Regions from separate parts of the Sedimentibacter sp. genome, predicted to be linked through region 1. Evidence: riboswitches for the same ligand, from Rfam matches in the RefSeq annotation. Region 1 holds a riboswitch; the other holds the start of a gene.
The links. A riboswitch is a leader RNA that binds a small molecule or an ion and turns the genes downstream of it on or off. The one in region 1 is predicted to bind cyclic di-GMP.
Positions count from the first base shown of each region.

Region 2: it holds a riboswitch for cyclic di-GMP, as region 1 does, so the genes downstream of both, AAGU76_RS17050 (S-layer homology domain-containing protein) here and flgB (flagellar basal body rod protein FlgB) in region 1, are expected to answer to the same signal.

Region 1 is NZ_JBCFAS010000003.1:486,150-490,671, reverse strand. It holds gene fliG (flagellar motor switch protein FliG) at 1-35, opposite strand, end outside; gene fliF (flagellar basal-body MS-ring/collar protein FliF) at 35-1,609, opposite strand; gene fliE (flagellar hook-basal body complex protein FliE) at 1,639-1,944, opposite strand; gene flgC (flagellar basal body rod protein FlgC) at 1,947-2,378, opposite strand; gene flgB (flagellar basal body rod protein FlgB) at 2,391-2,777, opposite strand; cyclic di-GMP riboswitch class I at 2,901-2,982, opposite strand; gene AAGU76_RS14100 (carbon storage regulator) at 3,621-3,860, opposite strand; gene AAGU76_RS14095 (flagellar assembly protein FliW) at 3,854-4,291, opposite strand; gene AAGU76_RS14090 (DUF6470 family protein) at 4,300-4,522, opposite strand, start outside.
Region 2 is NZ_JBCFAS010000005.1:108,539-113,060, reverse strand. It holds partial or broken gene AAGU76_RS17060 (S-layer homology domain-containing protein) at 1-230, shown strand, start outside; gene AAGU76_RS17055 (diguanylate cyclase) at 419-1,864, shown strand; cyclic di-GMP riboswitch class I at 1,905-1,992, shown strand; gene AAGU76_RS17050 (S-layer homology domain-containing protein) at 2,221-4,522, shown strand, end outside.

The sequences.
Region 1 (4,522 bases):
GCTTTTTGTTTTCCGGATAATTTAGTTTCTGCCATTATTCCTCGTCTCCCTTCAGCCAGGTTCTTATGAGCTGTGCTGCAATTTCAGGATTGCTGGATGTGAATTCCTTAAGCTGCTTCTTGATGGCCTGTTCCTGGGTTTCCTGAATCTTGATTCCTTCCTGAATATCATGCCATGAGTAATCTGTTGCTGAAGCCTCTGCTTTCGCGGAGTTTTTGTTTAATTCTTCCTTTTTCTTTTTGCGCTTTCTCAGTATCAGGCTTATGATAAATATCATTACTGCCAGAACCGCCAATGCTATTCCGCCGAATATCAACATCTGCTGTAATGTCAAGCCGCTGACAACCTCAGGATCTGTTGAAACTACAGGAATAGCCGGTGCATCCGGATCGAAGAACAGCATGTTGTGAAGAGCTATGTCTTCTGTGGATATTCCCACGGAAAAGGCTATGAGTTCCTTCACTTCAGCCAGCTCCTCGTCTCTTATGCTAGCCCTGTTTATTACTGCTGCCACTGTAAGCTGCTCTATTTCACCCGGATTGTGTTCAATCTGTTCCTTAAGCTGGCTTACCAGATAATTGATGGAACTGGAGTCCTTAAAGTATATGTTATCACCCTGAACAACTACTCCTGGGTATGTGGGTACCTCTGCATTGGATTCTGTGCCTGCGACTCCGCCTACGGTTTCACCCGGTCCGGTTATTTCTCTTTCATTCTGGGAATTCCCCACAACCCCTTGCTTTGTTTCCTCATCAGGCAGGTATTGAAGCATTTCGCTGATTTTCTTATCAAAATTGATAGTGCATTTTGCAGATACCTTTACGTTTTCCTCACCGTAAATCTTAGCCAGAAATTCAGTTACGTTTCTCTCTGTTTCTTTTTCAAATTCCTTTTCTATTTCCAGCTTAAGCTTTATTGAGTTTGTCTGCTGCATTTCTCTGCTGGTCATGAGACTGTTTCCGTCCGTGTCGACAATTGCCACATTTTCTTCCTTCAGTCCTTCGACGCTTTTAACCACCAGCTGCATGATTCCGTCTGTTTGCGATGTTGACAGCTTCTTGCCGTTTTCGAGATTCACCTTTACGGAAGCTGAAGATTCAGACTTGTCCGTCTCCCAGGCGAAATTCGACTTTTCAGGCATATTTATTGTCACAATGGCTTCCTTTACTCCGTCAATGGTTTTAATTGAAGCCTGCAGCCTTTCCTGAAGCTGAAAAAGTTCATATTTTCTTTTTTCATAGTCGGTTGTCATGAAATCTATGTTTTCAGTAAATATGTCGTAGTTTGCTCCCGTACGCGGATGACCGGACTGGGCAAGCTGCATCCTGAGTGTGCTTTCCTGCTCTTCAGGTATAAGGATATTACCACTTTTTTCATACTTGTAGTCAACGTTGCTTTCCTGAAGTATCTGCATGACTTCAGCAGTTTCTTCATCGTCTATGTCGTTGAACAGAACCACATAATCCTTGTTGTTTAGTATGATTGCTATTACAAGAGCTGCAATGACCACAGCCGATGAACCGATAACTATGAGCTTTTTGTTTTTGCCGCTCAATTTAATCCAAAAATCCTTTATACTTTTGCCAATATTTTTGATTTGATCCGCCATTAAAAACTCCTACTGTATGAGAGTTCCGTTTACACTCCCATATTCATTATTTCTTTGTAAGCATCAATAAATTTATTTCTCAGCTGCAGCACCAGGTCCAGAGACAATTCAGCCTTTTGGACATTAATCATCAGGTTATGCACATCATCGCTTTCTCCCGTAGAAAGCTTGTATATGTCTTCATCTACTTGCTTTTCAGCACTTATGTAATCTTCAAGAGCATTGTTGAAAATGGATTTGAAAAGGCCGTTGCCACTTTCGCCTTTGCCGTCAGTCTTTATTAATTCGTTTATTTGATTGATGCCTTTAACAGGCTGAATTGGTTCTATAAACATTTCTACCTCCCGATTTCAAGAGCCTTAACAGCCATCTGTTTTGTTGTGTTCAGAGCTGTTATGTTGGCCTGATAAGCCCTGTAGGCTTCCATGATGTCTGCTGTTTCCTTGAGAGAATCCACATTTGGCATCCTTACGTATCCGTCCGGTCCTGCGTCGGGATGCTCAGGGTCATAAACAAGCTTGTATTCGCTTTGATCTTCGACTATGTCAGTAACTTCTACACCGCCGGGCTTATATTCGCTTAAATTTTTTACCATCATGTCTTTGAAACTGTTAGCCTCGGAAAGAACAACCATCTTCCTTCTGTACGGCTCTCCGTTTTCAGTACGTGTAGTATCAATGTTTGCAATATTCTCAGATATGACATCCATTCTGAATCTTTGGGCGGTAAGCCCTGATCCGCTGATATTTAATGATTCCAAAAAAGACATAGCAACCTCCGATTATTTTTTACCTTCCGATATAACTGACTTAAGCTTTGAAAAATAAGAATTCATTTCAGTGACTGTATACATGTACTGTAGCTGCGTCTTTGCAAGCTGAAGATTTTCCTTTTCCAGGTCAACGTTGTTGCCGTCAAGGCGCATGGACTGATCACCGTTTTCTTCGATAATAATACTGCTTGATTTAATCTTGCTGTTTGCTTCTGAAGCTGTTTGATTTAAACTATCCAGATTTGACTTAAGGAAGCTTTCAAAGTCAACAGATTTGCTCTTATACCCAGGCGTGGAATAATTAGCTATGTTTTCCATGGTGGCCTGCTGTCGCAGCCATAGTCCGTCCAGACTTTTATTCATTAAGTTTAAAATGATATTATTACTGATTTCCATCTGATTTTCCCCTTACCCTAAAAGTTGGCATAATAAAAAACATATATAAAATATATGTTTGCAAGTGACAATAATAAAACTAAATAAGTCATAATTATAGTTATGATTATGTATAATATTACTATTGGCAGCTGGCAACCATAGATAATCCTTAGGCCCTATAGCTTTGTGTCGCTGTCTTTCGACAGGTTTACTATTTACAATATTCTTTTGTGCTAACAAAAGTTATTATAATCGAAAATTTTACAAAATGCAAGCTTTTTCGACTTGGCTTTTTTCGCAATATTATACCTTTTTATGTAATTTTATTATAGAAGTAATTAATATAAATACATGTTACTTTTTCTATTCAACCTCATACATTGTCTAATTATTAATAAGCTCAAAACAAAAAAGACATACAAAAAAGCATATTTTTGCATGTCTCATTATTTAATTCATTAATTCGATTATAAATATACACAATTAGGCAGAAAATTTTTGAAAAAAAATCATTTTCTACCTTCTGTCTGCATCTAGTAAACTGGTCTCAAGCCTTGAGCATTGATTTTACCTGTTTTTCCGATTTGCTTATATTAAATTATCAATATTTCGTCCAGTTCTTTTTGCTGCCTTATTACTAAAATTCGAACTTAGCATCACAAAATTCAGGGTACTCTTATAATTTTTTATTATTTTGTCATCTTTTTGCCTGATTATTTTTTTCTGAGAGCTTATAGCTTGCCTTTTGTCATATCGCCTTAAGCTGCAATTATTTCCAAACAAAAAGACATGCAGCCCTGTGCACATCCTAATATTAAATTTCATAAAATGCAATCGGGAAAATTCTTTTAAAACAGCTTCCTATCTCTTGTCTGCGTTACGTAGGCTGTCTCTTAAGCTGCTAAGGCTGATTCTGCTTATCTTTTCCGATGCACTTTTATTAAATTCACAAGTCTCAGCAAGTTCCTTTCTGGTAATCTTGACATCCTTAGGAGCATTGATTGCTATTTTAACCTTGTCCTGGGAGATTTCTGAAATTATTATCTCAATGTCATCCCCAATAAGTATGGATTCCGATTCTTTTCTTTTAATGACTAACACTCAGAATCCCCCTCTCCGATTATTTTGTATCTCAGAGGATATGTATTTTGCAGTATGACCTGTCTTGCCTTTTTTGTCTGCGGATTTATAGCAACAGGACTTTTCAAATTAACAATAGAATCCTTGAAACTTTCCTTTATTATAGCAATTACAAGAAATTTAAGATCAGATTCGCTTTTTGCCTCTAGATCATTTAAGTCGTCCTCATTGACAACAGGATCATACTTTAAAAATATGGCGTAGGGATCGATCATTACAAACGACAGATCGGCGTTTTCAACAGACTGAAGGTACATGATGTCATCTTCCTGACCATCTTTCAAAATTACATACTTTTTATATTCTTCAAATCCGTACATCCCGCTGTCGAATCTGATTACATCTTCTTCATTTACATCAATGTCTCCAAAATCTCTCGTGTTAATTTTCATAATCTACCTCATACCCTTGTATCTATTGCCTTATAATCAGGATTCGAACTTGGCGGAACAAAAATTGGTGTACCGACATAATTTATTTCAACTCTAGGATACTCATTTATAATGAACTCTATGCTGCCGGGTATGAACTTAATTTCCGGTCGTTCAATATTCCAGTCAAAATCAAGCTTATCAATCTCAAAATTTATGGAAAGCTCTCCTTCCTCCCATGAAATATCAGGT
Region 2 (4,522 bases), on a different contig from region 1:
CCGAGCAGGATATCACGAGGGCTGAATCCATGACACTCATCAATAACGTCCTTGAAAGATCAGTTCCGAAAGAGAATATACACCCGGATGCAGTTTTCTGGCCGGATAATCCAAGTGATGCATGGTACTTCGAAGTTGTTATGGAAGCAACAAACAGCCACAATTACATTTATGAGGACGACAAAGACGAACTCTGGACAGATATGAAAGCCAATAAAGTATGGCCGTAATAGGTAATTAACCGGAAGCAACCATTGAATGGTTGCTTCTTTTCGTTATTGAATGAGAAAAAGTGAAATCAATTTGTAATTGAATTGTAATTGAAATCAAATTGTCAAATAATAAAAATGTAATTCATGAGATATATAATTATATTAAGCAAATTAGCTAGTCATATTTCCTGAAATGGGGTGAAGCAATGGAATACCCTTCTAAAAATGATTTCTATCTTAAATTTAAGGCAGTGTACAATAAAAGCGGCAATTTTATAGATTATGTACTGGTTTATATTAGTGAAACCTTCTATAAGGCTGCCGGGATAAATCCTGAAAACATCAAAGGGAAAAAGTTCTCGGAAATCGTCATCGACTATTCTGATAAATTAGGATTCAAGGACCTGTATTTCAACGTGATTCCAAAAACCAGACTGAAGTTTGAAATGTACATCAGGGAAATGGAAAGATGGTACCTGATCAGTGTATTTACCGACAAAAGCACCCAGGAAGACCTGATGACAATATATTATGTTGATGTTACACATATTAAACAAGGGGTGCCGTATCCTTACAGCCAGTCTGAAGATGAACAAGGCAACATTTATTTCCTGAAAGACAGAGAAAAGTTGTATTACAAGGACAGATTAACCGGACTGTACAACAAGAATTTCTTTGAGGAAGAGATGTCCAGACTTGATACTAAAAGGCAGCTCCCAATCAGCCTTATAATGGGAGATATTAACGGATTAAAACTTATCAATGATGCATTTGGACACGGCATGGGCGATGAGGCCCTGAAAAAAGCATCTGAAATCATGAAAAGTTCTTTCAGGGATGAAGATATAATAAGCAGGGTCGGCGGAGACGAATTTGTAGTGCTGCTGCCTAAAACCACAGCAGAGACCGCAACGGAAATTGTTGAGAGGGTCAAGGCAAAATGTGAGACCAACACATTGGATTATGTAAAAATAAGTATCAGCTTCGGAGTTGCCACAAAGGAAACTGAAGATGAAGATTTAAACAAAATCATGAAGAAAGCCGAAGACAGGATGTATTTCAAAAAGCTCAAGGAAAGCAAGGAAGCAAAGCTATCCATGATAAAATTCCTAAAGAGCAGGCTGGAGAAAATTACATATGAAACGAAATCCCACTACGAGAGGCTTAAAAATCTGACAATGATCATGGCTGATGCAATGGAACTGTCAAGGGAAGAGAAGGAAGAATTAAGACTTTTGTGTGAATTTCACGACATAGGTAAAATAGGAGTATCAAGAAATATACTTCAAAAGGAAGGGTCACTGGACAGCGAGGAATGGGAAACCGTAAAGAGGCACAGCGAGATAGGATATTATATAGCGAGAGAATTCAGAGATGCTTCTCCAATTGACGAATTGATTTTGATTCATCATGAACGATGGGACGGAAAGGGATATCCCGGTCTCTTTAAAAATGAAGAAATTCCTGTAGTCGCAAGAATTTTCGCAATCGCGGATGCTTACGATGTAATGGTCAATGACAGACCATACAAAACAAGAATGTCAAACAGTGAAGCCCTTCGGGAAATCAGCGAGAAGGCCGGCAGCCAATTTGACCCTAAGATTGCCGAATTGTTTGTGAATATCATGGAAAATGAAGAACAAATTGTATAATAATGATTACATTTATACATAATATGGTAAATATGTAAAATTGAATATTTGGCAAACCTGCTGAAAGGCAGGGACGCAAAGCTTTGAAGTCTAAAGTATGAAAGTACTATGACCGTTCAGCTGCAAAATAATCTGAAGATATTATTTTGCAGCTTTTTGTTTCTTACAGCAAATTTAAAATTGCTATGAAACTTAATCAGTTAGTTGCAACTACCTTTACAGGGGGGCTAGTTGTTGCTATATATCAATTGTTAATAGACATGTAGAAAGGGGGTGCAAATGTTGAAATGCTTATTAAAGATTGGATTTACAAGAGAAGGTTAGAAAAACAATTATTGAAGAAAGGAGGAAATTTTATGAACAAAAATGTGTTTAAAAAAGTTGTTTGTTTAGTGATTGCTTTAATGATGATGATGCCGGCATTACCGAGTAGTATTGTCAGTGCTTCAACTGTAACGTATACAGATGCACAAGTAAGTGAATTGTTCGATGGAAATGACTTCACGCAAACTATAAGTTCAACTAATGAACATTCAAAAGTTGCAGCATTTTGGTATGATAATTCATCACCTAAAAATCTTTATGTTGCTTTTACAGCCCATGATACAAAAACAGTTCAATTCATTGAATTTGATGGGGTTAGAATAACTGCGGAGGTTAAGAGCGAACATCCTGATGATGAAACATTGGTTGTTAAAGGTACCACATTTTTAGTTAGTGATTATATAACAAAAAATGCAAGTCAACATCACTGGGTTATAGTTAATTTAGGAAACAGAACTTTACCGGCAGATGGGAACTTCACCATCGGAGCAGATCTCGGAGCTGGCGGACATAGCTTTACAGGTACAAGTGCTACAATAATTGTATTGTACTATACGGTAACATACCAGCCTGGAGACCATGGAACATTTGCAGAACAATCAACTCCGAATTTGACATACGGAGACGCTACACCGGCAGCACCGGATGCAGAAAACAATCATGAAAGCGGCTGGACATTTGCAGGCTGGAGCCCGGCAGTAGCGGCAACAGTAACAGGCAATGCAACGTATGTGGCAACATGGACGCAGGATGGGTACACAGTAACATACCAGCCTGGAGACCATGGAACATTTGCAGAACAATCAACTCCGAATTTGACATACGGAGACGCTACACCGGCAGCACCGGATGCAGAAAACAATCATGACAATGGCTGGACATTTGCAGGCTGGAGCCCGGCAGTAGCAGCAACAGTAACAGGAAATGCAACATATGTGGCAACATGGACGCAGGATAAGTACACGGTAACATACCAGCCTGGAGACCATGGAACATTTGCAGAACAATCAACTCCGAATTTGATATACGGAGATGCTACACCGACAGCACCGGATGCAGAAAACAATCATGAAAGCGGCTGGACATTTGCAGGCTGGAGCCCGGCAGTAGCGGCAACAGTAACAGGTAATGCAACGTATGTGGCAACATGGACGCAGGATGGGTACACAGTAACATACCAGCCTGGAGACCATGGAACATTTGCAGAACAATCAACTCCGAATTTGACATACGGAGACGTTACACCGGCAGCACCGGATGCAGAAAACAATCATGACAATGGCTGGACATTTGCAGGCTGGAGCCCGGCAGTAGCAGCAACAGTAACAGGAAATGCAACATATGTGGCAACATGGACACAGGATAAGTACACGGTAACATACCAGTCTGGAGACCATGGAACATTTGCAGAACAATCAACTCCGAATTTGACATACGGAGACGTTACACCGGCAGCACCGGATGCAGAAAACAATCACGAAAGTGGCTGGACATTCGCAGGCTGGAGCCCGGCAGTAGCAGCAACAGTAACAGAAAATGCAACATATGTGGCAACATGGACGCAGGATAAGTACACAGTAACATACCAGCCTGGAGACCATGGAACATTTGCAGAACAATCAACTCCGAATTTGATATACGGAGACGTTACACCGGCAGCACCGGATGCAGAAAACAATCACGAAAGCGGCTGGACATTTGCAGGCTGGAGCCCGGCAGTAGCAGCAACAGTAACAGGAAATGCAACATATGTGGCAACATGGACACAGGAAGGGTACACAGTAACGTACCAGCCTGGAGACCATGGAACATTTGCAGAACAATCAACTCCGAATTTGACATACGGAGACGTTACACCGGCAGCACCGGATGCAGAAAACAATCATGACAATGGCTGGACATTTGCAGGCTGGAGCCCGGCAGTAGCAGCAACAGTAACAGGAAATGCAACATATGTGGCAACATGGACACAGGATAAGTACACAGTAACATACCAGCCTGGAGACCATGGAACATTTGCAGAACAATCAACTCCGAATTTGACATACGGAGACGTTACACCGGCAGCACCGGATGCAGAAAACAATCACGAAAGCGGCTGGACATTTACAGGCTGGTCACCGGCAGTGGCAGCAACGGTAACAGGCAATGCAACGTATGTGGCACAATACAGTTCAACTGAAATGAAAGTTCCGGTCCACAAGCAATGGATCAGTGATTATGAACAACCGCAGTATATGAGTTTAGTTGCGTCATCCGTTCAAAAGCCAGACAGCATAACTCTACATTTATATGATGGAAATGACGATTTAATTGATTCAATAACAATAGAAC